One region of the Halomonas sp. Mc5H-6 genome, then DNA from elsewhere that is predicted to be linked to it. Evidence: predicted binding sites of a transcription regulator. Region 1 holds the regulator's gene; each other region holds the start of a gene.
The links. The regulator PhoB, encoded in region 1, activates phosphate uptake and scavenging genes when phosphate is short. The targets are predictions, from matches to a motif close to TGTCATANNNNTGTCANA.
Positions count from the first base shown of each region.

Region 1 (10,763 bases):
AACAAACGCCTCGCCGAGCGCGCGGCCCAGGGGGGCAGGCAACAAGCGGGAAAGCGGTGTGGCATCAGGGGCGATAACGGTGACCTCATGACCGCCCGCGTGCAGATCGTTGGCAAACTCGCAACCGACCAGGCCTGCGCCGATCACCGCCACACGCGCGGGCGTTGTCCCCAGGGCATGATGAAAACGGCGGTAGTCGTCAAGGTCGTTGACGGTAAAGCAATGCGCTTTGACGGGGTCGGGTATCGCCATGGGCACCCGTGGTTCGGCGCCGGTGGCCAGCACCAGGCGGTCGTAGCCAAGCGCTTGGCCATCTTCCAGCCGCAGCGAGCGGTTCGCCACGTCAATCTGGCGGACGGGGGTGTGGGGGATCACTCGAGCGTCAAGCGATTCGGCAAGCGCCGTGGCGTTGCGCTGTGCGAGCTTTTCGGGGGGCAGGCGCTTGGCGAAGCCGGTGGATAGCAGCGGTTTGGTATAGTCATCGCCGCTATCGGCGCTGATCAAGTGCAGGGTGCGTGTATCGCCTTTGCGGCGCAGCGCACGGGCAAGACCAACGCCCGCCATGCCAGTGCCAACAATAACGAGCTCAGCGTGTGATGAGGGCATCCGGGTATCCAGTGGTCAGTGGGACAAAAGCCTGTAAAGCCCACATGTTACACTAGGTGATCGTTTAATTGCCTGGAGGCTCTGGTGTCGCGTCACTGTGTTGGAACCGCCCCTGATCTGCCATGTTGGCGTCCCATTAGCGCGCTGCGTCCGGCGATGAGCGCGCCGTGGTGGCAATGGGTTGCCTCCACGGACTCACTAACGGCGCGTATTGTCTCCGCAGGGGGCGAACGGACTTTTCGCGTACGTTTGTTGCGCCAGGGTGTCGGCTTTCCCCGGCCGCATGAGGCCCTGGCGCTGGGTATGCCAGCCCGGCGCTATGCGTGGCTCCGCGAGGTCGCCCTGTGCGTGGACGAAACACCATGGGTCGTGGCGCGCTCGGTGGCTCCCCTCAAGTCGCTCAGGGGCCAGTGCCTGGAACGCTTGGGGGAGCGCTCATTGGGCAGTTGGCTGTTTCGCCAGCCGGACCTGGTGCGTAGCCCGCTGTATGCCACGCGCCATGCGCCTGGTTTTGCTTTCCCAGGCGATGATCGTATTAGCAGCCTGTGGGGGCGCCGCTCGGTATTTCAGAACGGCGGTAAGAATGGCGGGTTATCGCTGCTGGTGCAGGAATACTTTTTATCGACCATGACGGATGATCTTGCGCTGCCTTCGCGCTAGGCTAAGGCAGCGTCTCTTGGATGGGTGAGGTAAGCATGGATCGTTCTTTATTGCGGCCAACCGGGTTGAGTCGGCTGGCGGACTTCATACAGCTGATGCGCCTGGATCGGCCGATTGGCACCTGGCTGCTGATGTGGCCAACGTTATGGGCCTTATGGGTGGCTGCTGAGGGCGTGCCCGGTCGCAATGTGCTGTTGATTTTTATCGCCGGTGTCTATGTCATGCGCGCGGCGGGCTGCGTGGTCAATGATTACGCCGACCGCCATGTCGACGGTCACGTCAAACGCACCCGGCACCGCCCCCTGGCCACCGGGCGGATCAGTGAGACCGAGGCGCAGCTGCTGTTTATCGGGCTGGTGACGGCGGCCTTCATGCTGGTGCTGTTGACCAACTGGTTTACCGTGCTGCTGTCGGTGGGCGGCGTGGTGCTGGCCTTCATCTACCCGTTCATGAAGCGCTACACGCATTTTCCCCAGGTGGTGCTGGGAGCGGCATTTTCCTGGGCGATCCCCATGGCGTCCGGTGCGGTACTTGGATACGTGCCGGTAGAGGCGTGGCTGCTGTTCATCGCCAATGTGCTGTGGACGGTTGCCTACGATACCCAGTACGCCATGGTCGATCGCGACGACGATATAAAGATCGGCATTAAATCGACGGCCGTGCTGCTGGGTAATGCCGACCGGCTGGTGATTGGGCTGCTTCAACTGGCCACGCTGGCACTGCTGGCCTGGGTGGGCGCGCGCATCGGGCTGGGCGGTTTTTTCTGGCTCGGCCTGGCGGGGATGGCGGCGACCTTCGTCCACCAGCAGCGCTTGATCCGTCACCGTGAACGGGATCCCTGTTTTCAGGCGTTTCTGAATAACCACTGGTCGGGGCTGCTGGTGTTCGCCGGGATTGCGCTGAGTTGGTGGCCAGCGACTGGCTAATCTCCGTCAGTGTCATAGAATTGTCATCAAGTCATGGTGTGATCGTCATGTACCTGTCACTGGATTACTTTCTATCGGACACCGTGAGGCTCTGGAATGACCGCCAAGACCGTCTTGATCGTCGATGATGAAGCATCCATTCGCGAGATGATCGCGGTGGCGCTGGAAATGGCCGACTACCGTGTTCTTGAAGCGGACAACGCTCAGGACGCCCACGCCATGGTCGTTGATCATCAGCCTGACCTGCTGTTGCTCGACTGGATGATGCCCGGCACCAGCGGCATCGAGCTGGCCCGGCGCCTCAAGCGTGAGGAAACCACCGCCGAACTGCCGATCATCATGCTCACCGCCAAGGGGGAAGAAGACAATAAGATACAGGGCCTCGAGGCGGGAGCCGATGACTACATCACCAAGCCGTTTTCGCCCCGTGAACTCGTGGCACGCCTCAAGGCGGTGCTGCGCCGTGCAACACCGCGTGGTGTGGAAGATCCCATCGAAATTAATGGGCTGCTGCTTGACCCGGTGGGCCACCGGGTAAGTGCCAACGGTAAAGACCTGGATATGGGGCCGACCGAATACCGGCTGTTACAATTCTTCATGACCCATCAGGAAAGGGCCTACACACGCAGCCAGTTACTCGACCAGGTGTGGGGAGGTAATGTGTACGTGGAAGAGCGCACTGTGGATGTGCATATTCGTCGGCTACGCAAAGCCCTGGGTGACGCGCATCAGAACTTGATTCAAACGGTTCGCGGTACCGGCTACCGCTTCTCCGCTCGAGCTTAACCGTGCGTTTGTGGAGCCGTGAACTGTGGCGTTTGCTAGGTTGGGCGGCACTCGGCACCTGTCTGGGCTGGTTGCTTGGCCTGCCGGGTCTGGGGCTGGCCGGTGGCTTCGCGATGTGTCTGGTCTACCATTTGCGACAATTGCGCGCCGCCTACCGTTGGCTGACGCAGCGCCCGCAGGACGAACCGCCCGCCGCAAGGGGTCTGTGGGGCGAATTGTTTGATCGTCTGTACCGTTATCAAAAAAGCCAACGCATTACCCAGAGCCGTCTCCGCTCGACGCTTGCCCGCATTCAGGAATCCTCGGAAGCCATGCGCGATAGCGTGGTGATGCTCGACCGCCACGGCGACCTGGAATGGTGGAACAGTGCTGCCAGCAATATGTTGGGGCTGCAAACCGCCCACGACCGCGGCCAACATATTACCAATCTGCTTCGCGACCCGCGGTTCATCAGCTATTTCAACGCCCGCGACTACAGTGAGCCGCTGACGCTCACGTCGCCGATTGATGAGCGTCGCATTCTGCAGTACCAGATTACCCTTTACGGTGACGACGAGCGCCTGGTCATGGCGCGTGATATTACGCGGCTGCATCAGCTAGAGCAGATGCGTCGCGACTTTGTGGCCAACGTCTCCCATGAGCTGCGCACACCGTTAACCGTATTGTCGGGCTACCTCGAAACCTATGGCGAGATGGCTGATCAGCTTCCCCCACGTTTGGGACGCAGCATCGGGCAGATGCAGGCCCAGACACAGCGCATGCAAAACCTGGTCAACGACCTGTTGCTGCTGTCGCGGCTGGAAATCGATCAGGGCGGACAGGATCATCAGCCCATGGACGTGACGTCCCTGTTAAACAGTGTAGGGGCCGATGCGATGGCGCTTTCCGAGCATCAGCACACGCTCACCATTGAAGGCGACTACCCCGCGCAGTTGGTGGGCAGCGAGCAGGAAATCCGCAGTGCCATTTCTAACCTGGCGTTCAATGCGGTACGTTATACGCCCGCTTGCAGCGAGATTACGCTGCGCTGGAAAGCGTTCGGGCAAGGTGCCTGTATCGAAGTGTGCGACGACGGCGAGGGGATTGATCCAGTGCATATTCCGCGTCTTACCGAGCGCTTTTATCGCGTCGATAAAGGCCGCAGCACCGCCACCGGGGGCACCGGGCTTGGGCTTGCCATCGTCAAACATGTATTGCTTCGCCATGACGCCCAGTTGCAAATCGACTCGCATCCGGGCGAAGGTGCCCGTTTCCGCTGTGTTTTCCCGGCGACCCGCCTGAGCACATCTGCCACGCCGCCGCGTAGCATCCCCACGGTTACGTAGCTCGCGGCTGTGCTGCTGGGCATCCAAGTCACATGTGTCATTACGACACATGTCTAGCGTATCCAAATGACACGCCTTGGCGACCAAGCGGTCTGGATAGAAGTATTTAACTCTTTGTTATTATTGATGAATAATCCATTATTTGAATAGCTGGCATAGAGGCTGCTCTCTAATTAGTTAAGGCAGTATCTGTCACTGTAAGATGCAGAAAACTGTTGATACTTTTCTTTACGAAACAAAGAAAAGTAACTACGCTTAGACAGTAGCCCAATGCCGAGCAAGGATGTTCTGCATTAGCAGGGATGATTCAAGATTCATGGGATGAGTCTAGAAGGCGGTCACACTGCCAGTCAGGGTAACGTCCACGGTTGGAGTCCCGCAAAAGGATTGGAAGCTGGTAAGCACCACCGCCTAAAATGATCACTGTCGAAGACCCCGCCTTGGCGGGGTCTTGTTTTTGTCAGCCTTTCAACAATGTCAGCTTGCCCTTCTTTCAGCCTCTATATACTGGCCTTCGCATACTTCAAGAACGCTTGGTCACCGACTGGGCATGGCGATAATGGTCGTCCCACATCAGCACCGCCCCGGCCACGGCACCGGGAATCAAAAACAGGTTGGCCAGCGGGATCCACGTCAATAGCGTGACCAGACCGCCGTAGCTTAAGCTTTGCCACCAGCGAGCCGATAAGCGACCGCGCATATCGCGAAACGCTACCTTGTTGTTATCCATCGGGTAATCCAGATAGGTGATGGCCATCACCCAGGCGGAAAACAGCGCCCATAGCAGTGGTGCCAACAGGTTAAGCCCTGGAATCCAGCCAATCACGAACAGCAGTGCGGCACGGGGCAGGATATAACCCAGCTTGACCATTTCGCGGCCCAGCGCATCGATGGTCGTTTTGACCAGCCCCCGATCATCCAGAGGTTCATGCCCGGTGACCTGAACTTCAACTTTAGCGGCCAAGAAGCCGTAAAACGGTGCCGCAATCAAGCTGGTCACCAGCGTGAAGGTAAAAAACACCACAACCAACAGGCTAAGCACGAAAAGGGGCCAGATAAGCCACGACAGCCAATCCAGCCAACTGGGCACCATACTCATCCAATGCGCCAACCAGCCCTCAAAGCGGTTTATCACAAAGCTGAACATGCTGACGTAGACCAGCAGATTGACCAGGATGGGTAAAAAGACATAACGCCTTAGCCCAGGCTTATAGACACAACGTGTGCCTCGGCTGATGGCAGTGAATGCATCTAGCATGAAAAAGTGTGACTCCTCGATAATGACAACGCCCTGGCTGCCGTGCAGCCAGGGCGTATTGCATGAGGAATCAGGGGGCAGGTCAAGACTTTTTCGGTGCTGCCTGCTGGTCCAGTGTCTCAGGGTCGGTATGGCGGATATCCAGCCCCTTGACGAGGTAGACGACGTGCTCGGCCAGGTTATTGGCGTGGTCGCCCACCCGCTCCAGTGCGCGCAGCACCCACATGATGCTGAGTACCGAGGTGATCGAGCGCGAATCTTCCATCATGAAGGTCATCAAGGAACGCATGGCGCTGCCGTATTCACTATCGACAAACTCATCCTCACGCACGACCTGCATGGCCAGTTCGGTGTCGAAGCGGGCAAAGGCGGTCAGCGAATCGCGCAACATTTTACGCACGTGCTCGCTGATATGGCGCACTTCCACCAGCCCGCGAATGGTGTTGCTGCTCTCGCTCAGGCTGAGCGCATTGCGGGCGATCTTGCTGGCTTCATCGCCGATCCGCTCCAGGTCAGAGGTAGCACGGATGACGGCGAGCACCAGGCGCAAATCCGAAGCGGCCGGCTGACGACGCGCTAGAATACGTGTGCACTCGTCATCAATCTGCAGCTGAAGGTCATTGACCTGACGGTCGTTGTCGCGGACTTTCTCGGCCAGCCGCGAGTCACTTTCCAGGAGCGCGAAGACGGCGTCCTGGACCTGCTTTTCCACCATGCCGCCCATGGCCATCAGGTGGGTCTTGAGTTCTTCCAACTCATGATTGAATTGGCGCGAGATATGCTGGCTGTGAGTATCGCTGGTAATGTCCATGGAGCCCTCCTAACGGGGTTGCGTCAACCTAAGCCATACGGCCGGTTATATAGTTTTCGGTTCGTTGTAGACGAGGATTAGTGAAAACGTGGTCGGTGGGTCCGTACTCTACAAGCTCACCCTGTTGCAGGAAGGCAGTGTAATCAGACACACGGGCCGCCTGCTGCATATTGTGAGTCACCAACACTAACGTTAGCTGAGATTTCAGATTTCGAATCAACTCTTCGATCTTGAGCGTCGAAATCGGGTCAAGCGCCGATGCGGGCTCGTCAAGCAGCAGCACGTCGGGCTGCACCGCCAGCGTCCGCGCGATGACCAGGCGCTGCTGTTGCCCGCCTGACAGCTGCCAGGCAGAGCGATGCAAGCGGTCCTTGACTTCATCCCACAGGGCTGCCGAGGTGAGCGCCCACTCGATGATGTCATCCCGTTGGCGCTTGGCGAGCCGTTTCTGCAAGCGCAGACCAAAGGCGACATTTTCGTAGATCGACATCGGAAAGGGGTTAGGGGTCTGGAACACCATACCCACCCGACGGCGCAGCTCTGTGACGTTCATTTCCGGCGCATGAATATTATGTCCTTCAAGGCTGATCTCACCGCTGTGGCTGACCGACTCATTAAGGTCATGCAAGCGATTGATCGCTCTCAAAAAAGTCGATTTGCCACACCCGGAAGGGCCGATAAAGGCCGTGACCCGGTGGCGCGGGACCTGCAGCGTTAGCCGTTGCAAAGCCGGTTTCCCTGCGTAGGCCAGGCTGAACTGGTCAATCTCCAGACAGCACTGATCCGCTGGAAAATGCGTCACGGGGGCCTGCGTGGCCTGATCGACGTGTCGGGATGTTAGCATTCGCTTCCTCGCTGACGACGTAGATGATGACGCAATAATATGGCAGTTAGGTTAAGCACCAGCACAATCAGCACTAATAACAGGGCCGTGGCATAGACCAATGGGATCGCTGCCTGGACATCCTCGCCGTGAAAGGTGGTGTCAAACAGGTGGTAGCCAAGATGCATAAACTTGCGTTCCAGGTGTAAGTAGGGAAATTCACCGTCGAGGGGCATTTGTGGCGCGAGCCTGGCGACACCCACCAGCATCAGGGGCGCAACTTCTCCGGCCGCTCGCGCCACGGCCAAAATGACGCCGGTCAACATGGCGGGAGTGGCCATTGGCAGTACAATACGCTTCAACATTTCAAATCGCGTGGCGCCGAGGGCCACCGCCCCTTCACGCTGGGCGTCGGGAATGCGCGACAGTCCCTCTTCAGTGGCGACAATCACCACTGGCAGCGTCAGCAGGGCGAGGGTTAACGATGCCCATAACAGGCCACCGGTCCCAAAGGTGGGGGACGGTAGCGCGTCGTCAAAGAACCACGCATCCAGCGACCCACCGATGCCATAAACAAAGACCCCCAGGCCGAAGACGCCGTAGACAATCGACGGCACCCCCGCGAGGTTGCGCACACCAATGCGTACCAGGCGGGTGAGTGGCCCCTGGTGGGCAATCTCGTTGAGATAGATGGCGGCCAGCACGCCAAAGGGCGTGACAATCACCGACATCAAAATCACCATCAGCATGGTGCCGAATATCGCCGGCCATACACCGCCGGCGGTATTCGCAGCACGTGGCCCCTGACTTAAAAACTGCCAGACGTCGCTCCCCCATGCCTTCAATTTCTGGCCGACGTGCATGGCATTGGGCGCTTCAATGCGGAGTACGGTGGAAAGTGTCTGGCGCACTGTATTGCCCTGGGACGTGCGCAAGATGAGCTGAAAGCGAGCGCGTTGAGGGGCTGGTAGCGGCAGCGCTTGTTGTACCTGCTCCCATGCATCACGGCCGCTGAAACGCTCATCGCCCACCTCAACCGCTTCCAGGTAGCCAATAAAGTCGCCCCAGGTACGCCGTTTCAGGCGTAGCAATTCCGTGGGTTGTGTCTGCTGTTTGATAGTGTCGACAGGGACCCAGCGCCAGCGGGCGTCGTCGACATCGCGATTGCCCGTAAAGTAGAGGCGCTCGCTACCTGCCCGGTTGGGAAGCGGCAAGTCGCGGACCGCCTCGCCCGCCACCACATCGCCATTTTGCAGGGTGACTTCGTCCAATGCCGACGGCCAGAAATGGCCCAGGCCGCGTGTCAGCAGTAACGCCAGCAAGGCACCCAGCATTAGCAATGAGAGGGCCACACAGCCCGCGCAGAGCCACGGCCAGATGCCCTGCTGCATGGCGCTTTTCAGCCACTTCATGACGTATTCCCCAGGTGCTGATAGCGACGGCGTAGCCTTTGGCGCACCAGCTCAGCCAGGGTATTGACCAGGAAGGTGAACAGAAACAGCAGCAGCGCTGCCAGCACCAGCATGCGATAGGTAGTGCCCCCTGCGGTGGCTTCGGGCAGTTCAATGGCGATAGCCGCCGCCATGGTACGCATGCCTTCGAAGGGGCTGGCGCTGAGCAGCGCCGCATTGCTGCTGGCCATCAGCACGATCATGGTTTCCCCCACCGCGCGGCCCGCGCCGATCATGACGGCGGAAAACAGCCCCGGCCCGGCAGCGGCGAGCGCCACTTTAACCACCGCCTGCCAACGGCTGGCGCCCAGGGCCTGAGCGCCTTCCATCAGCGGGCGGGGCACCTCGGTGAGGGCGTCCTCAGCCAGGGAGTAGACGCTTGGGATCACGGCGAAGCCCATCGCCAGGCCGACAATCAGCGCATTACGAGTGACATAGTCGAGGCCGAACGCGACATAAAGATACTGGCGAAGATCGCCACCCCAGAAGGTTTGCTCCACCAGTGGCGTTAACCACAGGGCGAGGATGAACATGACAATGAGCCAAGGAATCAGCCATAGCGCTGCCCACGAAAGCGGCAGACGACGCTGCCAGCGGCGACTCGCCAGGTGCCAGACCAGGCCGGCGAGCCCGGCGCTGAGCGGCAGCCAGACGATGACCACCAGGGTGCTGGCCAAATGGCGCTCGACCCAGGGAGCGAGCAGCATGCCGGCAATAAAGCCGATGACCACCCCAGGGATGGCTTCCATCATTTCCAGGGTTGGTTTAATGCGGCTGCGCAGTCGGGCCGACATGAAGAACGCCGTATAGGCCGCTGCCCCAAGTGCCAGCGGCAGCGCAAACAGTAGCGCCATCAGGGCGGCCTTCAGCGTCCCCCACGCCAACGGCGAGAGCATGGCAAGGGAGGCCGCGCCGTCTTCCAGTAACAAGGGAGCGGCTTCCCAGACTAAGAACACCCCAATACCCAATATGGCCAGCAGCACACCAATGCCACCGGCAGTGATGAGTCCGGTGGCGATGCGGTCCTGTAAGTGGCGAAGCGGCTGGGGAAAGAGCCGAGCGCGGGTCATGTGACTATCATGGGCAAGGCAGCGGTAGGATCAGCGTTTGGGGTTGCATGCGATCTCCTTACGTTACGTGACCATTGTGACAGTTAAATGACAGGGACTGTTTACCATGGACGCTGAGCCTCCAAGTCGTCCAGAGGCAGCGGAACGAAGCCCGACGCCCGGGTAATCAGCTGACCCTTAGCGGACAGGATGAGATCCAGAAATTCCCGCTCGGCGGTTGGCAGCGACTCGCCAGGCGGAAGATTGACGTAGACATACAGGTAGCGTGAAAGCGGGTAGTCGCCACTTTGAATGGCGGTTTCGCTGGGTGGCACGGCGTTACCCTCTTGAGTCGTCAGGGAGAGCGCCTTTACCGATGGCGTCAAATGGTTATAGCCGGAATAGCCCATGGCCGCATAGGACTCGCCTACAGCCGCAACGACCGCCGACGCGCCCATGTACTCGCTGATATCAGGCCGGAATTCACCGTCGCAGAGGGCCCGTTGACGAAACAGACCATAGGTGCCTGAGGTGATATTACGCCCATGCAAGGCAATACGACCCCTTGGCGCTGTATCGTCCTGGGTCAGGGTTTTCCAGCGCGTTATCGAGTGCGGGCTTCCGCAGGCCCGGGTGGTCGAGAAAACCGCATCTACGTCCTCAAGCGAGATCGCCGACAATGGGTTGTGTCGATGTACAATCACTGTAAGCGCATCGCGGGCGACGCGCAGCTCCAGCGGAGGGTAGCCGTAACGTTCGATAAAGGCATCACGCTCTGCTTGGGTCATGCGCCGTGACATGGGGCCGATGCGCGTAGTGCCTGCGAGCAAGGCTGGTGGAGCGCTGGCAGAGCCGCTGGCTTGAAATTGCACATTGATTTGCGGATATTGAGTGGTCAGCGCTTCGCCCCAGCGCAGCATCAGCCCGGCCATGGTATCCGAGCCGACAGCGCCCAGGGTGCCGCTTGCCGAAGGCCCCTGTGGCTGGGCCAAGCCGACAAGTGGCAAGCTGAGAAGCAGCCAGGCTAAGCCCAGTACCGCGCGATATTTCATGCGAAAAGCGAAACCG
Region 1 is NZ_JAMXSI010000003.1:149,945-160,707, forward strand. Features, by position in the region: gene NH395_RS06420 (FAD-dependent oxidoreductase) at 1-606, opposite strand, end outside; gene NH395_RS06425 (chorismate lyase) at 763-1,266, shown strand; gene ubiA (4-hydroxybenzoate octaprenyltransferase) at 1,302-2,192, shown strand; gene phoB (phosphate regulon transcriptional regulator PhoB) at 2,289-2,978, shown strand; gene phoR (phosphate regulon sensor histidine kinase PhoR) at 2,981-4,303, shown strand; gene cysZ (sulfate transporter CysZ) at 4,827-5,561, opposite strand; gene phoU (phosphate signaling complex protein PhoU) at 5,644-6,372, opposite strand; gene pstB (phosphate ABC transporter ATP-binding protein PstB) at 6,401-7,216, opposite strand; gene pstA (phosphate ABC transporter permease PstA) at 7,210-8,607, opposite strand; gene NH395_RS06465 (ABC transporter permease subunit) at 8,604-9,716, opposite strand; gene NH395_RS06470 (phosphate ABC transporter substrate-binding protein) at 9,818-10,747, opposite strand.

Region 2 (10,763 bases), on a different contig from region 1:
GCGCGATGAGTGGCCCATGTCGGTATAAGCTAAGTTCATGATTTAAATTAATTTTGTATTTTTTAAAGCCTGGTTGGCCTGATGTCTGCTCCATTAGCATTACATGCGAAATGTCATGGATGCTTTTTTATTCGCATGGATAAACCTCACTGTTATCAACGTCAAGGCAGTTGGTCAGTGTTGTTAAACAGAAAGTGGAAAGTTATTTCACAGGAAATTGAAAAGTTGTATTGGAAAGCTGTATTGGAAAGTCGTTACGTAGCAAGGTTGCTCTCGTGTTGGAAGGTAATAGGAAGGTAGTCGTCAGCTAGAAGGTAATGGGTAGGAAGTTACGGCAGTCGAAACGTCAGTAGTTGAAAGGTAAAGCGGGTCAGGGGAGTGTCGCAGTAGTAAAAGGAAGGCAGGAAGCCAATTGATAATGGATGGAACATTCAAAGGAATGGGCACTCCCCGCTTTAGCGTAAGGATGCGCTAAACATCAGCGTCATGGAATGGCGGCGATGCGAAATTACCACCTTGTTCCGGCGAGGTGGTTTTTTTGCGTCTGGACGATCACCCATCGCTGGACTGGCTAGCCCATAAGGTAAAGGCTGAGCAGCGCAAAGCCATAGCCCATGGCACCCCCGGCGATAACATCGCTTGTGTAGTGCAGGCCCAGGCCAACCCGGGAGATCGCAATCAGCATCGCCAAGGGGATGACCACAGGCAATAACCAAGGGGTGTGAGCGGCGACCAAGGCGCTGAACATCACGGCATGCATGGTATGCCCGCTGGGGAAGCTATAGCGATCCCGGGCCGGTGCGTTGCACTGAATACCGTTGCGATAAGTAATATACGGCCGCTCACGGCACAGGCGGGTTTTCACCAACCGGTAAATGGCGATGGCGATGATGGCGATCAGGGTGTACTGCAACATTCGCCAGGCACCATCAGGCTGGAGCCAGGGTTGCGCCAGGATCAGCAGCACCCAGGCTGGCCAGTCTCCCAGCCGGCTGGCGGCCTGGAGGGTCAGTCGCCAGGGCCGGTAGAGCGATAGGCGCGACACGCGTTGGCAAAACTGCCATTCCAGCAAATCAAGACGATCGAATACGACGAGGGGACGGGGTCGCATGATAAGCCTCCTGGGCCTTTAGAAGATAATCAAGAAACTGCCGGGCAATGCCCGCCCAGCTCTGCTCGAGGGCTTTCAGCCGGGCGAGCCGACTGTACTTGGCATAGTCTGCCGGGTGTTGGCATAGCGTCACCGCCGCCTGACAAAAGGCCGCAGCGTCGTTGATGGGCACGGTAATGCCGTTGTAGCCGCTCTGGATCAGCTCGGCGCTGGCCGCGTGCCGATAGGCCACCACGGCGAGCCCGCTGGCCATGGCCTCACTGACCACGTTGCCCCAGGTTTCGGAAAGCGAGGGGAAGATGAACAGGTCGGCGCTTGCGTAATGCCGGGCAAGCGCGTCGGGGTCAATAAAACCGGTAAAATGCACATCCGGAAGCGCGCTTTCAAGCTGAGCCTTGGCAGGGCCATCGCCCACGATCACGTGGGCCATGTCGGGGCGGACGTTGCGCATGGCGTGGTAGGTTTCCTGTAGCAACGCGAGGTTTTTCTCGGCGGCGAGCCGCCCGACATAAAGCGCCACTGGCTGATGGTCACTCACCCCCCAGGCACGGCGTAATTCAGGGTCGCGATGGGCGGGCGAAAAACGCTCACCATCGATGCCGCGTGACATCACCGCGACGTCGTTGATGCCTTGCTGGCGAAGTTGGCTGGCCTGCAGTTGGGTAGGCACCAGGGTTAAGCCGCAACCGTTATGGAAATAGCGCAAATAGCGGCGGGTGGCCGAAGCGAGCCAGGGAACGCCGTAATCGCCACAGTAGTGGTCGAAATTGGTGTGCCAGCCTGCCACCAGCGGAATGCCCATTTGGCGTGCCGCCAGGCGTGCCGACCAGCCCAGCGGGCCTTGGGTGGCCAGGTAAATCACATCGGGGCGCTGGGCTTTCCAGAACTTGCGCAAGGTCGCGGGGCGGCAAAAGCCCACCTGTACGTCGCGGTAGCCCGGGATGGCAAAGCGCGATACCTGCAGTTCGGCCATTGCCTGAGGGGCCTTGGCGGCAAGCGGGGGCTTTGGCCGAATCACATCAATACGTACCTGATGGCGGTCAAGCTCGCGGCTAAGCCGACTCAAGGTGTGCGCGACACCATTGATTTCCGGTGCCCATGTTTCACTGACGATGCAAAGCCGCATGTGCGATCCGCCCTCTTGTCCATTTATGCAGAGTGTGGGCGGCAGGCATGACATGACTAAGACAGACAGGTGAACAAGCGATGACAGCAAGGCACCTGTCAGCGTTTAAAGACGGCCAGCCTAAGGGTTGTGCAAGGATGTACCATGTTGCCGTGAATCGTGTTCCATCAATGGGAGTTACAGATGAAATCAACGGTGTTAATCACGGGGGCCAACCGGGGTGTCGGGCTGGCGCTGGCAGAGCATTATGCTGATGAAGGCTATCGCGTTATCGGTGTTTGCCGTCAGTCATCCGACGCGCTGGCGCGTGTGGCCGATCAGGTGATCGAGTCGGCGGATGTCACTCAGCCTGATGATGTTGCCCGCCTTGCCAAGACCCTGAAAGGCCAGACGTTGGACTTGCTTATCAACAATGCCGGACTGCTGCGCGATGAATCCCTGGGCAGCCTTGATTTCGACAGTATTCGCGAGCAGATGGAAATCAATGCCTATGCGCCGCTACGGGTAGCGGAGGCGCTGCTGCCCAATCTCGCCAAAGGCAGCAAGATCGTCAACATCACCAGCCGCATGGGATCCATCGCAGATAACGACTCGGGCGGCCGCTATGGGTACCGGGCGTCCAAGGCGGCGCTCAATGCCTTTGGTAAATCCCTGGCGATGGATTTAAAACCACGCGGCATTGCCGTGGCTCAACTGCACCCCGGCTATGTGCAAACGCGCATGGTCAATTTTGGTGGATTTATCAGCCCTCAGGATGCCGCGCTTGGCATTGCCGCGCGGATTGAGGCATTGACCCTCGATAACAGCGGCGGGTTTTGGCACAGCAACGGCGAGTCACTCCCCTGGTGATGGCGTGCGCTGCCCCGTGACGCTGTTGAACGGATGCAGCGCGTCGCGGGGCACGTAGAACCGCAGCGTTTCGCCTTCGGCCACCGGCGGCTGGCCGGAGACACGGATGACCGTGGGTTGGTCACTACCCGCGAGGTTTACATACAGGTGGCTCTCGGCCCCGGCGGCTTCAAACAGCGCAAGCGTTGAGTCGACGGTCAAGTGAGGCGCTTGGGGCGGCGCTAAGTGCATATCATCCGGTCGAATGCCGACGGTATCGGTGCCGTCGGGCAGGTTGTCCAGCAGGCCGCTTTCGCCCTGTGTTTTCAGGTAATCCACCTTCAGCATGTTCATGGCGGGGGAGCCGATAAACCCGGCCACAAACATGGTCGCGGGGCGGGCATAGATCTCCATGGGCGTGCCCACCTGCTCGATCTGCCCGGCGTTGAGCACCACCAGGCGGTCACCCAGGGTCATGGCTTCAAGCTGGTCGTGGGTGACATACAGGCTGGTGGTTTTCAAACGCCGCTGTAGCTGCTTGATCTCGACACGCATCTGCACGCGCAGCTTGGCATCCAGGTTCGAGAGGGGCTCGTCGAACAGAAAGGCGGCCGGGTCCCGCACCAACGCGCGGCCCATGGCCACCCGCTGGCGCTGACCACCGGAGAGCTTGCGCGGTTTGCGCTCAAGAAACTCCTCGATCTCCAGCATTTTGGCGGCAACGTGAACGCGCTGATCAATCTCGTCTTTTTTGAAGCCGCGGTTTTTCAGGCCATAAGCCAGGTTGTTGTAGACCGTCATATGCGGGTAGAGGGCGTAGTTCTGGAATACCATGGCGATGTCGCGTTCGGCGGGTTCGAGCTTATTGACCACCCGGTCACCGATTTTGAGCGTGCCGTCGGTGATGGTTTCAAGCCCGGCCACCATGCGCAGCAGGGTGGATTTACCGCAGCCGGAAGGCCCGACCAGCACGACAAACTCGCCGTCGTCGATCTGCAGGTCAACGCCTTTGACCGCCCGGACATCACCGCTATAGGTTTTCGTTATTCCCTCCAGAGTAATGCTGGCCATTTACTTCTCCGTCTCGGTCAGGCCTTTCACAAACAGGCGTTGCATGAACAGGATGACTAACACCGGCGGCAGCGCGGCCATGACCACCGCGGCCATCACCAGGTGCCACTGGGGATTCTCTTCCGAGGTCATGCGCTGGATGCCCATCACGATGGTGGTGTAGTCGGGGTCGGTGGTGATCAGCAGCGGCCAGAGGTACTGGTTCCAGCCGTAGATGAACATGATCACGAACAGCGCGGCGATATTGGTCACCGAAAGCGGCATCAGGATGTCTTTAAAAAACTTCAGCGGCCCGGCGCCGTCGACCCGGGCGGCTTCGAGCATTTCTTCGGGGACGGTCATGAAGAACTGGCGGAACAGAAAGGTCGCGGTGGCCGAGGCAATCAGCGGAATCGACAGGCCGGCAAAGCTGTTGAGCATGCTGAGGTCGGCCACTACCTGATACGTGGGGATAATGCGCACTTCCACCGGCAGCATCAGGGTGACGAAAATCAGCCAGAAAAAGAACATGCGGAAGCGGAAGCGGAAGTAGACGATGGCAAAGGCGGACAGCAGCGAGATAAACAGCTTGCCTATGGTGATCGCCATGGCCATTACAAAGCTGTTCCACAGCATCAGCGCGGCGGATGGAGAGTTGGCCGACGAAACGCCGGATTGCCACATTTGGGTATAGTTTTCGATCCCATGGCTGCCGGGTAGCAACGGCAGGGTCCCGCGCAGTAGCTCATCAGGTGCCTGGGTCGAGGCCACAATGGCGATATAAACGGGGAAAACCACCAGCGCCACGCCGATGATCAACACAGTATGGGCAAAGCCATTGGCCCAGGGCCGGTTTTCAACCATCACAACACTCCATCAAGGCCGGATTAGCAGACCGTCTGTTAATAATTAACGCGCCGCTCGATAAAGCGGAACTGAATCACGGTCAGCGCGACCACAATCACCATTAGCATCACCGACTGAGCGGCCGAAGACCCCAGATTCAGCCCTATGAAGCCATCCGCATACACCTTATAAACCAGGATATTGGTGGCCTGTGCAGGCCCGCCTTCGGTGGTGGCGTGGATAATGCCAAAGGTGTCGAACATGGCGTACACCACGTTGACGACCAACAGAAAGAAGGTCGTGGGCGACAACAGCGGGAAGACGATTGTCCAGAAGCGTTTGATGGGGCTGGCGCCATCAATGGCGGCCGCTTCAATCAGCGATTGTGGAATGGACTGCATCCCCGCCAGGAAGAACAGGAAGTTATAGGAGACCTGCTTCCAGGCGGCGGCGAGAATCACCAGCAGCATGGCGTCGCTGCCTGAATTGCGGTGGTTCCATTGGTAACCCACCATCTCCAGCATGTAAGGCACGATGCCGATGGAGGGATTGAAGATGAACCACCATAAAACGCCCGCGAGGGCGGGCGCGATGGCGTAGGGCCAGACCAGCAGGGTGGTGTAGGTGCTGCGCGAACGAAGCATCCGGTTGACGGTGCTGGCCAGTAGCAGCGCCACCGACATGGAGACCAGCGTGGTGCCTACCGCGAAGATCGCCGTCACCGAGAGCGAATTGAGATAGCTGCCGTCGCGGAACAGGCGGGCAAAGTTCTCAAGGCCCACAAAGGTAGTTTTCAGGCCAAAGGCATCTTCCCGCAGCAGCGACTGATACAGCGCCTGGCCCGCCGGCCAGATAAAGAAAATCAGCGTGATGACCACCTGGGGGGCCAGCAGGGCGAAAGGCAACCAGCGCCCCGGAAAGGTCATGCGTTTTGTTTGCATGGGCAGCTCTTGAACACAGCCGAAACGAAAGCGCCGCCTACCCTTGGGTAAGCGGCGATGTCAGTGCCTGGTTACTGATTGGCGGCTTCGAAGTCCCGTAGCAGCGCATTGCCGCGTTCCACGGCATCGTCCGCCGCTTCCTGACCGGATTTATCGCCGGTCATCACGGCTTCCATCTCTTCGGAGATGATGTCGCGGATCTGCACGAAATTGCCAAAACGCAGGCCTTTGGAGTTTTCGGTTGGCTCGTTGAGGGTCATCTGCTCAAGCGAGATATCTGCCCCCGGGTTCTCTTCGTAATAACCCTGCTCTTTACTCAGGTCCCAGGCGGCCTGGGTGATGGGCAGGTAACCGGTTTGCTGGTGCCAGTCGGCTTGTACCTCAGGCTGGGAAAGGTACTCGAAGAAGGCCGCAACGGCTGCGTACTCTTCTTCGCTATGGCCTTGCAGTGCCCAAAGCGTCGCGCCACCGATAATCGAGTTCTGCGGGGCATCTTCCACGTCGGCGTAATAGGGCTGCATGCCAAAGCCGACGTCAAATTCTGAATTGGCGGCGACATCGGCGCGAGAGGCTGAAGAGCCAAAGAAAATCGCGCAGTCCTGGGAGTAGAACATTGGCTCGGAGTCCGGGCCGGTGCCGGGGCCAGCCCAGCGGAAGATGTCTTCTTCCTGCCAGTCGTGGAGGTTATCCCAGTGGCGGGCGACCAGTTCGTTGTTGAAGTTGAGCTCGGTCTCTATCCCGCCAAAGCCATTTTCCAGCGTGCCTAACGGCGAGTTATGCATGGCAGAGAAGTTTTCCAGCATTACCCAGCTGGGCCAGGAGGTGGTAAAACCGCAGCTTGCCACGTCGGCATCCACCAGTTGGCGAGAGACATCCACCACCTCTTGCCATGTCTCGGGGGGCTGCTCGGGATCCAGGCCCGCTGCCTCGAACATGTCGCGGTTGTAGTACATGATCGGCGTGGACGAGTTGAACGGGAACGACAGCATGTTGCCGTTGGTGTCGGTGTAATAACCCACCACGGCGGGCAGGAAGGCATCGTTATCGAAAGCGCGGCCGTGCGCTTCCATCAGTTCATGCACCGGATAGATGGCGCCTTCGGCGTTCATCATGGTGCCGGTACCGACTTCAAAGACCTGCAGGATGTGCGGCTGCTCATTGGCACGGAAGGCGGCGATTGCACCGGTCATGGTCTCCGTGTAGGTGCCGCGGTAACTGGGGTTAACGCGGTAATCATCCTGGGACTGGTTGAAGTCTTCGGTAATGCCTTCCAGGATTTCACCAAGCTGACCGCCCATGGCGTGCCACCAGCTAATCTCTGTTGCCGCCTGAGCAGAAAGGCTTAGGCTGGCCGTCGCCACCCCTACGGCAAGCGCTTGCAGTGTAAAGCGAGGCATAAAAGCTCCTTGTGGGCCTGAGATGAATCAGGCAGTGCCCTACGTTTGTTACGGTTTTTGGATACATAGTTTTTTGGATGGATAGACTTTAGAAAGTGCAGATGACGTTTAGGTGAATACAAGATGAACTCCCTATGACAGCTTGCCGATGTAGGCGCCCACGGGGCGGGGTGATAGGCTTGCGGGAAGATAGCCAATGACAGGAAGGGCAATAATGAGCGACGCGGAACGACTGTTAACAAGGCTGGTGGCGTTTGATACCACCTCGAGCGAATCCAACCTGGCACTGGTCCGCTACGTGGAAGATTACCTGGCTTCCCATGGTGTTGACGCCGAGCGGGTGATGAGTCCGTGTGGCAATAAAGCCAACCTGATTGCCCGTATTGGCCCTGATGCGCCGGGCGGTGTCATGCTTTCCGGGCATACCGATGTGGTACCGGTGGCGGGGCAGCCCTGGTCGAGCGATCCCTTCACCCTGCGCGATGGCGGCGATGGTCGGTTATACGGGCGTGGCACCTGCGACATGAAAGGCTTTCTTGCCTGCGTCCTGGCCAAAGTTCCCGATTGGGTGCGTGCGCCACTCAAGCAACCTGTTTACCTGGGATTTTCCTACGATGAAGAAATCGGCTGTGTGGGCGCGCCGGCTCTGATTCGGCGTTTCTGCGAGCATTACTCGACCACCGCGCATGTGATTGTCGGCGAGCCGACCAGCATGCAGCCGGTCGTGGCGCAAAAGGGGGCGACGAACCTACGCACCACCGTCACCGGGCGCGAGGCTCACAGCAGTCAGGTCAACCAGGGCACCTCGGCGATTCACGTTGCAGCAAGGCTGGTGACCTTTATCGAAGACACCATGGCGGCCTTGGCCGACGAGGGCCGTGTCGATGAGGCCTTCAACGTGCCCCATACCAGCCTGCACGTCGGCAAAATAAAGGGCGGCACGGCGATCAATATCATGGCGCGGGAGTGCCAGTTTGAATGGGAGATTCGTCACCTGCCCACGGAGACCTTCGACGACATATACGCGCGTTTTGAAGCGTTCTGCACTCAGCTCAGTGCTGAACTGCAGGCCAAAGGCAAGCAGGTTGAGATCACCACCGAAGCGTTGAATGTGACAGTGCCGGGACTTGCGGATCGTGATAACGACCGCGTCATACGCCTGGCGAAAGATCATTTGCCAGCAGGGTGCTGCGACCACGCGGTGGCTTATGCGACCGAGGCCGGGCAATTTCAGGGGCAGGGCTTGCAGACGATCATTCTGGGGCCAGGCAGCATTGCCCAGGCGCATCAACCCGATGAATACGTTGAGCGCAGCCAGTTGGAGGCGTGTACAGCGTTTTTGGACAACATGACTGGAGCGATGCAACGTCATGAGTGAAACTGGCGGGAGTCCCACCCGGTGTCGGGTGGGACGGTTACTACCGTATCAATGCTGAGGATCTTCTACATAGAGCTCAGCCTTGGCATGGCGCATCACATCTTCACAGGCTTGCTGTTGTGCCAATTGAGAAAGCAAGCGCTGGGTCACCTCAAAGCCTTTACCCAAGCAGGTATCGACCTCGTGCTGGCTAACGGTCGGCGTTACGCGATAGTCAATCTTTACCGTACGTCCGCCGCCCTCCAACCGATCCGCAACCCCTCTGAGACGCCACGCGATTCTCTCTTTCCAGCCAGCTGATTCTTCCGCGCCTTCGTTTACGCTAAACGTGCACTGCCACTCGGGTTTGTAAACCTTCATAGGGAGAACCTCCTGCAATTTGGAAAGAATGATCGATCGTGATTCGTACTCCGTCAGTCTGATGTTAGTGCGCTACCACTATACCTAATTGGTCGCCTATTCCCTAAACAAAACGCATACCGTCTTTAGCATGATAAACACAAGGGACGTTGATGAAGTACACTTAATCTTGCGGGCCTTTCATCGTGAGGCAATGCCGTTGCGCCGGTTGGCTCACCGTTGAAGATAAGCCCCTCACGCAAGCCCCTGAGCTGCCGATACAGTGTAGTAACTGACGGAAAGTGAGTTGACCCGTGCCAGGTACGCGGCAGAAAAGGCAGTTAGGAAAGGATTCAATCGTTGACCGAGAAAATAGCCTTCTCACGTTAGCCCGTGTGGAGTGGTATTAGAGACTAACCAGGAGAAACTGCCCTCGTGCCGATCAATGCCCGCGATCTTGCGTTAGATACGCTGCTGTTAATGACCGTTGCCACACTGGGTCTCATGGGCGTGGTCGGCAGCCTCTTTGGCCTGTCCGAATCCCATTCATTGTTTGCCGTCGCGCTGGTACCCGATGCAGCGATCGCTACCTCCCTTGCCAGTGTCGGCGTGTTCGCCATCCTGCAAGGGTGGCAGCGTGTACGATGGCTATGCGCCCTGGCGCTAACGGGGCTGGCGCTATATACCCTTGTCCATAACGTCCTTGCTTCCAGCTCTGCTCCCTCCTGGTTAACCGGTCAGGAACGGATGACCAGTATTGGCGCGCTGATGTTGCTGGCGGTGGGGCTGGCGCTGTGGTGCGGCCAGTCAACGGCTAGGCGCCGGTTATTCTGGTTATTCAGTGGGCTTGGCCAGTGGCTTTTCGGCGGGCTGATGCTGGTCCGGCTATGGGTGGGCATCGAGCTGGATGATCCGATGTTTTCGTCGTCTCCGGTGGCGGTCGTGGTATTCACACTCCTGCTGGGAACCGCCATGGTGGGGGTTTACCTGCGCCGTTCGCCCGGGCCGCTCAACCTGACGCGCACCACCGCAGTGGCGTGCCTGACCGGGGTAGCCGCCAGTGCGGCGGCCTGGGGAATGCTCAGCCTGCAACAGTTCAACGATACGCAACAGCAGGCCGGGTATCTGCTGGATAATGTGCAGTTAAACGCCGAAAAGGCGGTCAAATCGAGGCTGCAACTGTTGCAGCGTATGGCCGAGCGCATCAACGCCGCGCCAGGCAACTTCGATCAAGAGCTGCTGACACTGGACGGGGAAAGCTATCTGCGTGATACCCCTAGCCTGCAGGCAATCGCCCTGGTCGATGAGCGTTTGAATCCCATCTGGTTTCATTCCCGAGCACCTGACAGCGAAGGGTGGCTTCGCCAGCAGCTCGGCAAGCCATCGGTGCCCGAGTGGTTATCGGTGCCCTTTGATCGTCCCTGGGTAGTGATATCTGACCCACACACGCCGAGTCTGGCGTTTGTGGCGATGCCTCTCGCCGAGCGGGATCAGCGTCTTGTGGCGAGCCTCGATCTGGCCGTGCTATTCAACTATGGCTTGCGTCTCGAGCTCGGACCCTTTCAGGTCCACATGAGTCGTAGCGGTACGCCTCTACTGATGCTTAAGCCGCCTCTCGTCCAGGCAGATAACGCGCTACGCCCAGGGCGGGTATTGGCAAAGCGCAATGCGGGCTTGCCCGGTGGGATCAGCCTGCGTCTGGAAGCGCTTTCTGGCAACCATTACAACTGGTATCTGGCCGGTTTCG
Region 2 is NZ_JAMXSI010000010.1:70,712-81,474, forward strand. Features, by position in the region: gene NH395_RS14000 (phosphatase PAP2 family protein) at 572-1,111, opposite strand; gene NH395_RS14005 (glycosyltransferase family 1 protein) at 1,074-2,237, opposite strand; gene NH395_RS14010 (SDR family oxidoreductase) at 2,421-3,086, shown strand; gene NH395_RS14015 (sn-glycerol-3-phosphate import ATP-binding protein UgpC) at 3,072-4,136, opposite strand; gene ugpE (sn-glycerol-3-phosphate ABC transporter permease UgpE) at 4,137-4,979, opposite strand; gene ugpA (sn-glycerol-3-phosphate ABC transporter permease UgpA) at 5,018-5,902, opposite strand; gene ugpB (sn-glycerol-3-phosphate ABC transporter substrate-binding protein UgpB) at 5,974-7,299, opposite strand; gene argE (acetylornithine deacetylase) at 7,514-8,677, shown strand; gene NH395_RS14040 (hypothetical protein) at 8,726-9,037, opposite strand; gene NH395_RS14045 (EAL domain-containing protein) at 9,452-10,763, shown strand, end outside.
Region 2: NH395_RS14005 (glycosyltransferase family 1 protein) is a predicted target of PhoB. The motif match lies at 2,284-2,301, and genes of this name have one in related genera.

Region 3 (10,763 bases), on a different contig from region 1:
GCCAGTTAGATACCCGCCTCTTCCCACTCGCTCAATGGCGCGATGTTTCCCGCCGGTTATTAAGTTCTCAACGCGACAAACCATGGCTGCGCGACCGCATCGATCAGGATGATCCTTTGCTGATTGAGCAGCTGCGTAAACGTATTTTGCCGCGCCGGGGAATTTTTGCTCGCTCAGAAGAGATACTCATCACCATGGGAACGCAAAATGCGCTCTATTTGATTGCGCAACTGCTTTGCCATCGTGGGACGAGCGTGGCCCTGGAGTCCCCAGGTTACCGAGAGGCGATGAACGTATTTGCCCAGCATGGCGCCCGCCTGCAGTTCCAAACCGTGGATGCAGAAGGCATGCGCCTGGAAGGGTCTCAACAGTGTGACTATCTGTATGTGATGCCCAGCCACCAGGTGCCCACGGGCGTGACCATGAGTCGCGAACGACGCGAGGCGCTATTGGCCCAGCTACCCCACCGTGACCAGATCGTTATCGAGGATGACTACGACGCGGAGATTCACGGTGACCAGTTTGCGCTGCCAGCGCTTAAAGCCAGTGCCCAGAGCGCACGAATTATCTACATGGGCAGCTTATCCAAGGCGCTGTCACCCGGCTTGCGCATGGGTTACGTGGTGGCAGACGCAGAGTTAATTGACGAGCTGCGAGCGCTACGCCGCATGATGTACCGCCACCCGCCCGCGGCGCTGCAGCACCAACTGGCGCAGTTTATTTCCGAAGGCTATTACGAGCGCTACCTCAAACTGCATGTGGAAGAGATCGATCAGCAGCGCGACGCCATGCGCCTCGCCATTGAGCAGGCCTTGCCTGGCTGCCGGAGCCATAGCAGCCACCGTTCCAGCGCCTTCTGGATGGAAGCAGATGCCAGCATCGATACCCAACGGCTAGCCTGGCACGCCGCCCAGCGAGGGGTACTGATCGAACCCGGCTTTCAGCACTTTTTCGATGACGCCCCGCCGCGGCGCTTTTTCCGGCTTGGGTTTGGCGCCATCGAAAGGGAGCGTATCGACCCAGGCATACAACGCCTGGGCCTCGCCTACGATAACGCCTTCAGCTCTTGAGAACGCGCGTATCAGCTTGTTGCCGCGTAGCTTTCAAACACGCGTTCAAGAATTGCCAGGCCCTCTTTCACCTCCGCAGCCGACACAATGCATGGCGGCACGACGTGAATGCGGTTCTCGACGGTAAACACCAGCAAGCCTTGCTCCATCAATTGCTGCTTGAGCTTCAGCACTTCTGCCCCGGGTAGCGGCGTTTTGCGGACCGGGTCGCTGACCAGTTCCAAAGCGTGGAATACGCCCAAGCCACGCCAGTCACCTATCACCGCATGACGCGAGGCAAGCTGCTGCAGCCCTTCTGCTAACAGGCCATTACCGATTCTATCAGCATTATCCACGATGCCCTCCTCGTCCATGGCATCAAGGGTTGCGACGATCGCAGCCATTGCCAAGGGGTGACCGGAATACGTCAGCCCGCCGACAAACAAGTGATCATCAAAGTAGTGTGAAATAGGCGCTGAAATAATCACGCCACCGGCGGGTACATAGCCAGAGTTGACCCCTTTGGCGAACACGATCAGGTCCGGCGCCATGTCGTAATGCTCAAAGGCAAACCAACTGCCCGTGCGCCCGAAACCGGCCATCACTTCATCGAGAATCAGCACGATGCCGAACTCGTCGGCGAGTTTCCGAACTCCCTGCAGGTAAGCCTTGGGAGGTAACAACACTCCTGCGGTACCGGGAATGGTTTCGAGCAGAATGGCGGCGACGGCATTCGCGCCTTCGCACTCAATCACCCGGCGTAGATGGGTTAACGCCCGCTCACACTCTTCATCTTCATCCCGCGCCCAGAACTCGCTGCGATAGAGGTAGGGGTTGAAGAAATGGACGTGACCGCTGGCATATTCGTTAGGTACACGCCGCCAGTCACCGGTGGCCGCAATCGCTGAACCGGTATTGCCGTGATAAGAACGGTAGGCTGAAAGTATTTTGCTTCGCCCGGTATACAGCCGCGCCATGCGAATGGCGTTTTCATTGGCATCCGCGCCCGCATTGGTAAAAAACACCTTGCTAAAACCCGCGGGGGCTTTGGCAATAATCCGCTTGGCCGCCTCACCACGAGCCAGGTTGGCATGGGCCGGGGCGATGGTGCACAGGCTTGCCGCCTGGGCCTGAATTGCGCTAACCACTTTGGGGTGCTGGTGGCCGATATTGGTATTGACGAGCTGGCTGCTAAAATCAAGATATGAACGTCCCGCATAGTCCCACACCCGGCACCCTTCAGCACCTGCCACGACCATCGGGTCTAAACTGCCCTGCGCAGACCACGAATGGAATACGTATTGGCGATCCAGGCGGTGAACGTAGTTGTTATCCACACCGTTTGTGGGGGGATAAGAAGCGGCTATGTTGGTATTCATGGCAAGCACCCTGATAAATTCTCTGTATTAACGTGTTTGCTAGCCTAGTGATATCTCCCCGCTATTCTATAGAGCCAGAGATATCATGTGCACAGGACAGCCGATGTCACAGAAGACAGGATGATCTGGCTCTAAATGCGTTGCTTCACGCATTGTAGAGTAGTGTCGTTTTTTTTATCCCTAGGAGAACCATCATGCCAAGCGTATTGATTACCGGCGCAACATCCGGGTTTGGTAAAGCCGCCGCGCGACGATTTGCCCAAGCGGGCTGGTCGCTGATTCTGACAGGACGTCGCGAGGAGCGACTTGCTGAACTGGAAAGTGAACTGGCGCTCCACGTCACCGTACTGACAATCCCCCTGGACGTTCGCGACAGCGACGCGGTCACCAAGGCATTAGGTCAACTCCCCGACACGCTGCTGCCACTCACTTGCCTGATTAATAATGCCGGCCTGGCGCTCGCGCCTGAACCAGCCCAAAACGTGGCGCTGGAAGACTGGCACACCATGATTGACACTAATATCACCGGATTGGTCAACGTGACGCACGCCGCCATGCCTCACCTGTTAGCTACCGGCAAGGGCGCCAGCATCCTCAACCTGGGGTCGGTGGCAGGACAGTGGCCGTACCCAGGCGGACATGTTTACGGGGCGTCGAAAGCCTTTGTTCAACAGTTCAGTTACAACCTGCGTTGCGACCTGCAGGGCACCGGGGTACGCGTGACGGATCTCGCGCCCGGCATGGCCGAAACCGAGTTCACGCTGGTCCGCACCAAAGGCAATCAGGCGGCTTCCGATGCGCTTTATAAAGGCACCACGCCCCTGCAGGCCGAAGACATTGCCGAGCAACTTTATTACCTGGCCACCCTACCGCCACATATCAATATCAATCGACTTGAAATCATGCCGGTGCGCCAGGCATGGGCGCCATTTGCGATTGATCGCGATCCTGCTTAGGCAAACCTCATCGATTTCACTAACTCGATAGGTGAGACTTGATCACGCCCTTTCTCTTTAGCGAGATAAAGGGCGTCATCCACTCGCTTCATGATACTTTTGACCGATTCTTGAGGCCGTGCCTCAACCACACCAAAGCTGGCAGTGACAGAGCCTGAAACGGGGAAATTCGCGGTGTTAATCACGCACCGCATCTTATCGGCGAGAAGCACGGCGTGCTCCAGAGATGTTTCGGGTGCCAGCAGCATGAACTCCTCGCCACCCCACCTTGCGCAGTAGTCTACTTGACGTAAATTGCCTTTCAGCAAATCGGCCATTTCGACCAATACCTGATCGCCTACATCATGGCCATAGCGATCATTGATATCTTTAAAGTAATCAATATCCAGCATGATCAAAGAGAGGGGCCGTGCGTAGCGATCCTGACGGCTGAGTTCACTTCTCAACGTCGTGTCGAATTGAGATCTGTTAACGAGCCCTGTCAGCATATCGGTGGTGGCGAGCTGCTTCAGTTGGGCCTCATTTTCCACTTGATCGGTCACATCACGCTGTGTCAGTACCAGCGTGATGGCATCGTGCTGACAGGCCCCCATTGCCGTGATGCGCCACTCAATGTGTCGACACGACCCATCACGTTGACGAGAAACCTCACGCCCACCGATGCCTTCGAAGTTGCGCTCGACGTTGGTGTTCAGTGCACCACGCAGTCGGGCAAGAATTTGCTCATTGGCCGCTTCCTGCTCAACCACATTGGGGGTAGCGCCCAACCACTCCTCCCGGGTTCCTCCCCACAAGCGCTGATAGTCGGTATTGACGTCCAGAACCTGGACACTGCGCGAGTCCCTAGCCACGGTTAAGATAGCCACCGCATGGCCCGTCGACTCATCACTATCTTCAGGTCCGGGTCGCGCATAGTGCTGATACATACGATTTACTCATCCTTGAGCTTGTATTGCTCAACATGCATAGCGGCACCGACCCACTTTGAAAGGTTCACTCGGTGTGGCCTCCGTGCTAGCTAAAACAGTGGAGACATAAAAATTATTTCATTTACACTGACAGTATGATCATTTACTGGCTGTTAACATAACCTGAGTTATCCAACGCTAAATACAGGGATACATTGCGCTGATTTTTGGACAACCCCACAAAAATAGTTACAAAGTACTTACATAGCGTAGGAGAGGTCGGTTAATTCTGCCTGTTTGGCAACAGAACCCTTTTCAGAATCCCCATATAATGACCATTTATTACCCATATGAGCTCAACCCTCCCGGAACGCCTCGACCACCTGTTCAGCCAATACCTCACTGGCATCGCCACTGCCTGGGCGCTTCACCAGCGCCACCTGGTAATCGCCTAGCGGGGGCAGCGATTCGTTGTGCAGACGTTTGAGCGGCGGACGAACCAAGCTTTTTGGAAATGCCGTCACGGCCAAATCGGCCAGCATGGCGGCCTCCTGGCCGGCACAGTGGTCACAGGAGTAAGCAATGCGGTAAGCAATCCCCGCTTGATCAAGGGCATTGAGGGTAATTCGACGCCACGCGCACCCCTGTTGGGCCAGGGTCACCGGCAGTGGCGTTCGTTGCACGGCAACGCCATCCTCGCGCCCCGCCCACACCAGCGGTTCGCTGTGGACGATCTCTCCACGTCCGGCCTGACCAGGCCCTCCGGCCATCACGAGGGCGAGATCAAGCTCGCCCTCGTCCAACCTGGCGAGCAGATCTTTGCTGCGTCCCACCTCAACATCGACCTGGACCGCCGGGTGCGAGCGGGCAAACTGGGCCAGTACAGTGGGCAAGATACGCCCCACCACATCGTCGGTTATCCCCAGCCCCACGCGCCCCTCGATGGCAGGCGCTAGAAACTGGGTCACGGCTTCAGCGTTGAGTTTAAGCAGCCGACGACCATAGCCCAGCAGTACTTCCCCCTCGGCCGTCAGGCGGACATGCCGTGCCTCGCGTACAAACAGCGTCTGGCCGAGAATCTCTTCCAGCCGTTTGATCTGCATACTCAGCGCGGAAGGGGTGCGAAACAGCTGCTGGGCGGCGCGTGTAAAACTGCCGCTTTCCGCAATCGTCACGAAAGTGCGCAGTACCTCGCTATCCAGTAGCGGCAAGGCGTCCCGACTGGGGGGCAGGGTAGAGAGTTGGTTCATCACGCTTACCTTTCAGTAAATCTTAATGCTCAGTGTAGATCTTTTCGTTTGATTGATCCATAAATGCGTATCAAGCTACTCCTCAGAGGTCGCGACCCTCCTGCTTATTAATCAAAGCTCATACCTGCCCAGTCGGTGCTTAGGCGCCGCTTTCTGTGCTGCGGGGGTGACAATGGAGGTGCGAGATGAAGCGCGAAGCCCTGACCCAACATGCCCATGACGCCTGGGAAAAAGCCAGCCAGTTGGCGCCGCCGCCCAAGCCGCCAAAATTGCATTTTTACATGCCGGCCATGCCCTCGATGCGGCTGATTCGAGCGCTCGATATGCGCTGGTGGCGCTACCGGCGTCGGCGGCTATTTCGACGTCATATCTTGCCGCTACTGGCTTACGACGATCAGTTGTTACAGGACCTTGGCCATTGCCGCGAAGATATTCTCTGGGCCAACCAGCTGCCACTAAAGGTCGATGCCATTCAGGCGCTAGAGGCTCGTCAGAAAAATACTATGTAGCGCAACGCTAGCATCAAAAAAGCGTCGAACCTGGGAGAGGTTCGACGCTTGTATAGGCATACTACGCAGTGTTGAAGGCTGGCTCTTAAACCCCTACCGGCCCTCCGTCACGCTTTTGAATCACCACGGTTGCTGCCCGCGGGCGGACTTGGCCGCTAGCGGCAACGGTGGCATCTTGGGTCAGCGCACTGCCATCGGCAGGCCAGTTACCGGGGTGCTGAATGTTAATGAACAGCGCGGTTTTATCCGGCGTGGCAAAGATACCTGTCACTTCGCAACCGTTCGGCCCCACCGCAAAGCGCTTGAGCTGCTGCTGGTTGCTGTTGTTGATCACCGGCCCGGTTCCCTGGATATCGTCCAGCCCATTAGGGACTACCGCGAGCAGTTGATCGTTGGTGTACTCCGTCACGCTCTCGTAGCCGTTGTCGGTCTGAATCCAGAGAATACCCTGACCATCACCGCGATCATCGAACCAGAGCCCATCGGGGCTGGCGAACTGGTTCATTTCGGTCAGGCCCGAGTGGTTATCTGTATCGTCAGCGGCGGCGCCAAACACAAACACCTCCCAGGTAAAGGCATTCGGTAAGCGGCTTTCGCGCCAGCGAATAATGTGGCCCGCCTCGTTATTGGCACGTGGATTAGCCGCGTTAGTGGGTGCCAGGTCATAACCTACCCCCACCTGCTCCAAACGCTCACTGTCGTTGGTGTAGGTTGGCTGTGAATCTTCAGCGATGCGCTGTGAATTATTGGTCAGAGTGAGATACACCTCGCCCGATGCAGGGTCAACAGAGGCCCATTCGGGACGATCCATCGGCGTGGCGCCCATTAAGTCTGCCGCGTCGCAGGTATTGATAATCACACCGGCTAAATCGTCCTCAGCCAAGCCTAAGGCTGCCGCCAGGGTTCGGCCGTCCTGGGTCTTGGCATCAGGCGTCAGCGGCAGCCATTCACCGCTGCCATCGGCGTGAAAACGGGCCACATAGAGGGTGCCGTTATCCATATATTTGTTGCCAATGGCAAGACGGTCATATGCCTCGCCCGGCCGATTGGCATCGGCGGGATCCCAGGCGGCGTCGGAGACGTACTTATATACGTACTCGTTGCGGGCATCGTGGCCTGAGTAGTAAACGATTGGCTTGCCAGTTTCCAGCTTACCTAACCAGCAACCTTCATGGCGAAAACGGCCCAGTGCCGTGCGTTTTACGGCACGAGCACCGCTATAGGGATCGATTTCGACCTGGTAACCGAAGGTGCGCGCTTCGTTGCGGTAATCGTCTTCGGCGCGCTCACCGCGTGGTGTGATATCAAAGCGGGCAAACTCATCGTTCTCTTCAGAAGCATCACCCGCCGAGGTTTCCCAGGCATAGCGGCCGCGTTCAGTGGGAATACCAATGCGGGCGTCGTCCTGGAAGCGCTCGCCGGTGTGAACAAAGACGTTAGGCCAGTTCTCTTCGCAGGCAATGTAGGTGCCCCAGGGCGTTACCCCGTTACCGCAGTTATTATTGGTACCGCGGGTTTGGGTGCCTGCTGGCGAAAAGTGAGTTTTAACATAGTCACTGCCCGCCACGGGGCCAGCCAGATCCATTTCCGTTGCGCTGGTAAAGCGGCGGTTATAGCGGGAGCCCGGCACATGCGCCCATTGGCCGCTGGCGTCTTTTTCAACCTCGACAAGGGTGACACCGTGCGCATTGATCTCGGTGCGCGACTCCGCCGCCGGGCGTTGCCCTTCATCCGCATTGGTGGGGCCGCCCTGGGGTGCCCAGAGTGCCGACTGGTCGATATATTCATTGTTGAGTGCCAGAACAAAACGGCGTGAGGCGCTGTCAGCGTCCAGGGCAAACCCCGCCATGCCGTCATGGTGCATGCCCACGCTTTCCGCCTGACGCTCGGCGGTCATTGGCTGGTCGGGCTGCCAACTGCCGCCCGCGCTTAACGGTGTGCCCCAGGGCACCAAGACTTGGGCCACGTAACCGTCTGGCACCACCACGGCATCGGTGCGTGATCCTTGAACCGCCTCAAACGCCAGCGTCAGGGGTGTTTTTTGGGCGCCGCTGGAGGCAAGCGCTTGCGCCGCACCGCCAAAGCTTAGCATCGAGGCAGCCGCCATGCTCAAACCACCGCGCATCACATCGCGCCGGGATACATGGTGCGCCAATACTTCGGCGAAAGGTTGATTGCCGCTTTGGTTAAACAGGCGATGATCTTCGATCTCTTTACTCATTGTGGTCTCCCCCTGATCGTTTGTAGGCCAACGATTGAACGTTAGGAGACACTAAAGAAGCTAAATGACAATACGATGGCGGAGTGCCTGCATTTATATGAAGATTGTCTGTGTGGCAAAGCCGTGACATAAGCCCATACTTATTCAACACTCAGCACGATGACGTTATTGAAGCGTGCCCAACAGGAGCAACAATGAGACTGATCCGCCTCATGTGGGTCGTGCTGGCAGGGTTGAGTTTTAGCATCGGTGTCCTCGGCATTTTTCTACCCCTGCTGCCTACCACCGTCTTTATGCTAATAGCCGTTTACTGCGCCTCCAAAGGGTCGCCTCGCTTCGAGGCCTGGATCCGCTCCCGCCACTATGTGGGCCCACTGCTGGTCACTTGGGAGCAGGAGCGGGCTATCTCCAGACGCGGAAAATTGGCGGCCGTCAGCACGATCGCGTTGAGTGCACTGATCACGGCTTGGTCGCTCGGCCCCGGCTGGACACGCTGGGGCGTGATCGCCCTACTGATGCTGATTGCCCTTTGGCTGGCCACCCGGCCAGAGCCGTCTTCCTCGCCTTAGCCAAGACTACAGCAGGGCTAAACCACCACCTTATGGGTCGACACCACCTGACGCAGCCCCATGAACGAACGGATCTGGCGCACGCCGGGCAGGTAGAGCAACTGCTCAGCATGCAATTTATTGAAGCTTTGGCTGTCCCGGGTGCGCACCAGCATAAAGTAGTCGAATTCCCCGGTGACCACATGGCACTCCATACAGCCGGATACCTTCTGGGCCGCCTCTTCAAAGGCAGCGAAGGATTCCGGCGTCGAGCGATCCAGCACCACGCCAATCAGCACCACCATCCCCGCCTGTAGCTGCTCAGGGTCTAGATGCGCCACCACCCGGCTGATCACCCCGTCCCGTTTGAGCTTTTCCACTCGGCGTAAACAGGCCGCTGGGCTCAAGCTCACCTGCTCTGCCAGCGCCACATTGGAGAGTGTGGCGTCGTCTTGCAGCAGTTTGAGAATACGCCGGTCTGTTCGGTCCAGTTCAGCCGCCTGATCATCAGGCTCAGCGCCTGAACGGGAGGTTTTTGAGCGCACTATTATTTACCTTATTGACCTTTAGACACTATTTAAAACCATATAAAGCATTTAACACCAACACTTGCTGCTTTAACACGTCTTATTTTGCAACACAAAAATCGCAGCTAACACTTAGTATAAATAGCAGAGCGCGCCAACTGTTCACACAAAGCTTTCACCTAAACCTTTCATCTAAACCCTCGCCAAGCGAGCTGTCTATTTCGCACTGAAACGCTTAAAAGCCGGAGCCTGCTATGAACCTAGAACGTTTCCCCCGCTACCCACTCACCTTTGGACCGTCCCCCATCACACCGCTCAAACGTCTAAGCGAACATCTCGGCGGTGACGTAGAGCTCTACGCCAAACGCGAAGACTGCAACAGCGGCCTGGCCTTTGGCGGCAACAAAACCCGCAAACTGGAGTACTTGATCCCTGAAGCGTTGGAACAGGGCTACGATACGCTGGTATCGATTGGTGGTATTCAGTCCAACCAGACCCGTCAGGTGGCCGCCGTGGCCGCCCATTTGGGCATGCAATGTGTGCTGGTACAGGAGAACTGGGTCAACTACTCCGACGCGGTCTACGACCGGGTGGGGAATATCGAGATGTCGCGCATCATGGGTGCCGATGTACGCATGGACGACGCGGGGTTCGATATCGGCATTCGCCCCAGTTGGGAGCAGGCCATGGAAGATGTTCGCCAGCGGGGTGGTAAGCCCTTCCCGATTCCTGCGGGCTGTTCAGAGCACCCCTATGGCGGCTTGGGTTTTGTGGGCTTTGCCGAAGAGGTGCGCCAGCAGGAGAAAGAGCTGGGCTTCACCTTTGATTATATTGTGGTGTGCTCGGTCACCGGCAGCACCCAGGCGGGCATGGTGGTGGGCTTTGCCGCTGATGGCCGTGCCCAGCGTGTGATCGGTATCGACGCTTCCGCCAAGCCGGAACAAACCCGCGAGCAGATCTTACGCATCGCCCGCAACACCGCCGAGCTGGTGGAGTTGGAAGGCGGCATTACCGACGACGATGTGATTCTGGATACCCGCTACGGCGGCCCGGAATACGGCCTGCCCAACGAAGGTACGCTGGAAGCCATTCGCCTGTGTGCTCGCTTGGAAGGCGTCCTCACCGACCCGGTTTACGAAGGCAAATCCATGCACGGCATGATCGATAAGGTTCGCAACGGCGAATTCCCTGCGGGCTCCAGGGTTCTCTATGCTCACCTGGGCGGCGTACCGGCATTGAATGCCTACAGCTTTCTATTCCGTAATGGATAAGTTCTTAATGGAAAGAGGATAAAACACCCATTTCGCCTCCTCTGATCAGGCATTTATATAACACCGATCAGACGGTTATTGCTGTACAAATAGAGTACAGCCTTTAGTCTTGGCGTATCGGATATTCACGCATGAGGATACGCCA
Region 3 is NZ_JAMXSI010000009.1:82,169-92,931, forward strand. Features, by position in the region: gene NH395_RS13415 (PLP-dependent aminotransferase family protein) at 1-1,070, shown strand, start outside; gene NH395_RS13420 (aspartate aminotransferase family protein) at 1,082-2,428, opposite strand; gene NH395_RS13425 (SDR family NAD(P)-dependent oxidoreductase) at 2,623-3,384, shown strand; gene NH395_RS13430 (sensor domain-containing diguanylate cyclase) at 3,381-4,310, opposite strand; gene NH395_RS13435 (LysR substrate-binding domain-containing protein) at 4,649-5,542, opposite strand; gene NH395_RS13440 (hypothetical protein) at 5,728-6,051, shown strand; gene NH395_RS13445 (PhoX family phosphatase) at 6,137-8,272, opposite strand; gene NH395_RS13450 (YbaN family protein) at 8,467-8,841, shown strand; gene NH395_RS13455 (Lrp/AsnC family transcriptional regulator) at 8,859-9,365, opposite strand; gene NH395_RS13460 (1-aminocyclopropane-1-carboxylate deaminase) at 9,602-10,618, shown strand; gene NH395_RS13465 (DUF6482 family protein) at 10,763-10,763, shown strand, end outside.
Region 3: NH395_RS13445 (PhoX family phosphatase) is a predicted target of PhoB. The motif match lies at 8,384-8,401, and genes of this name have one in related genera.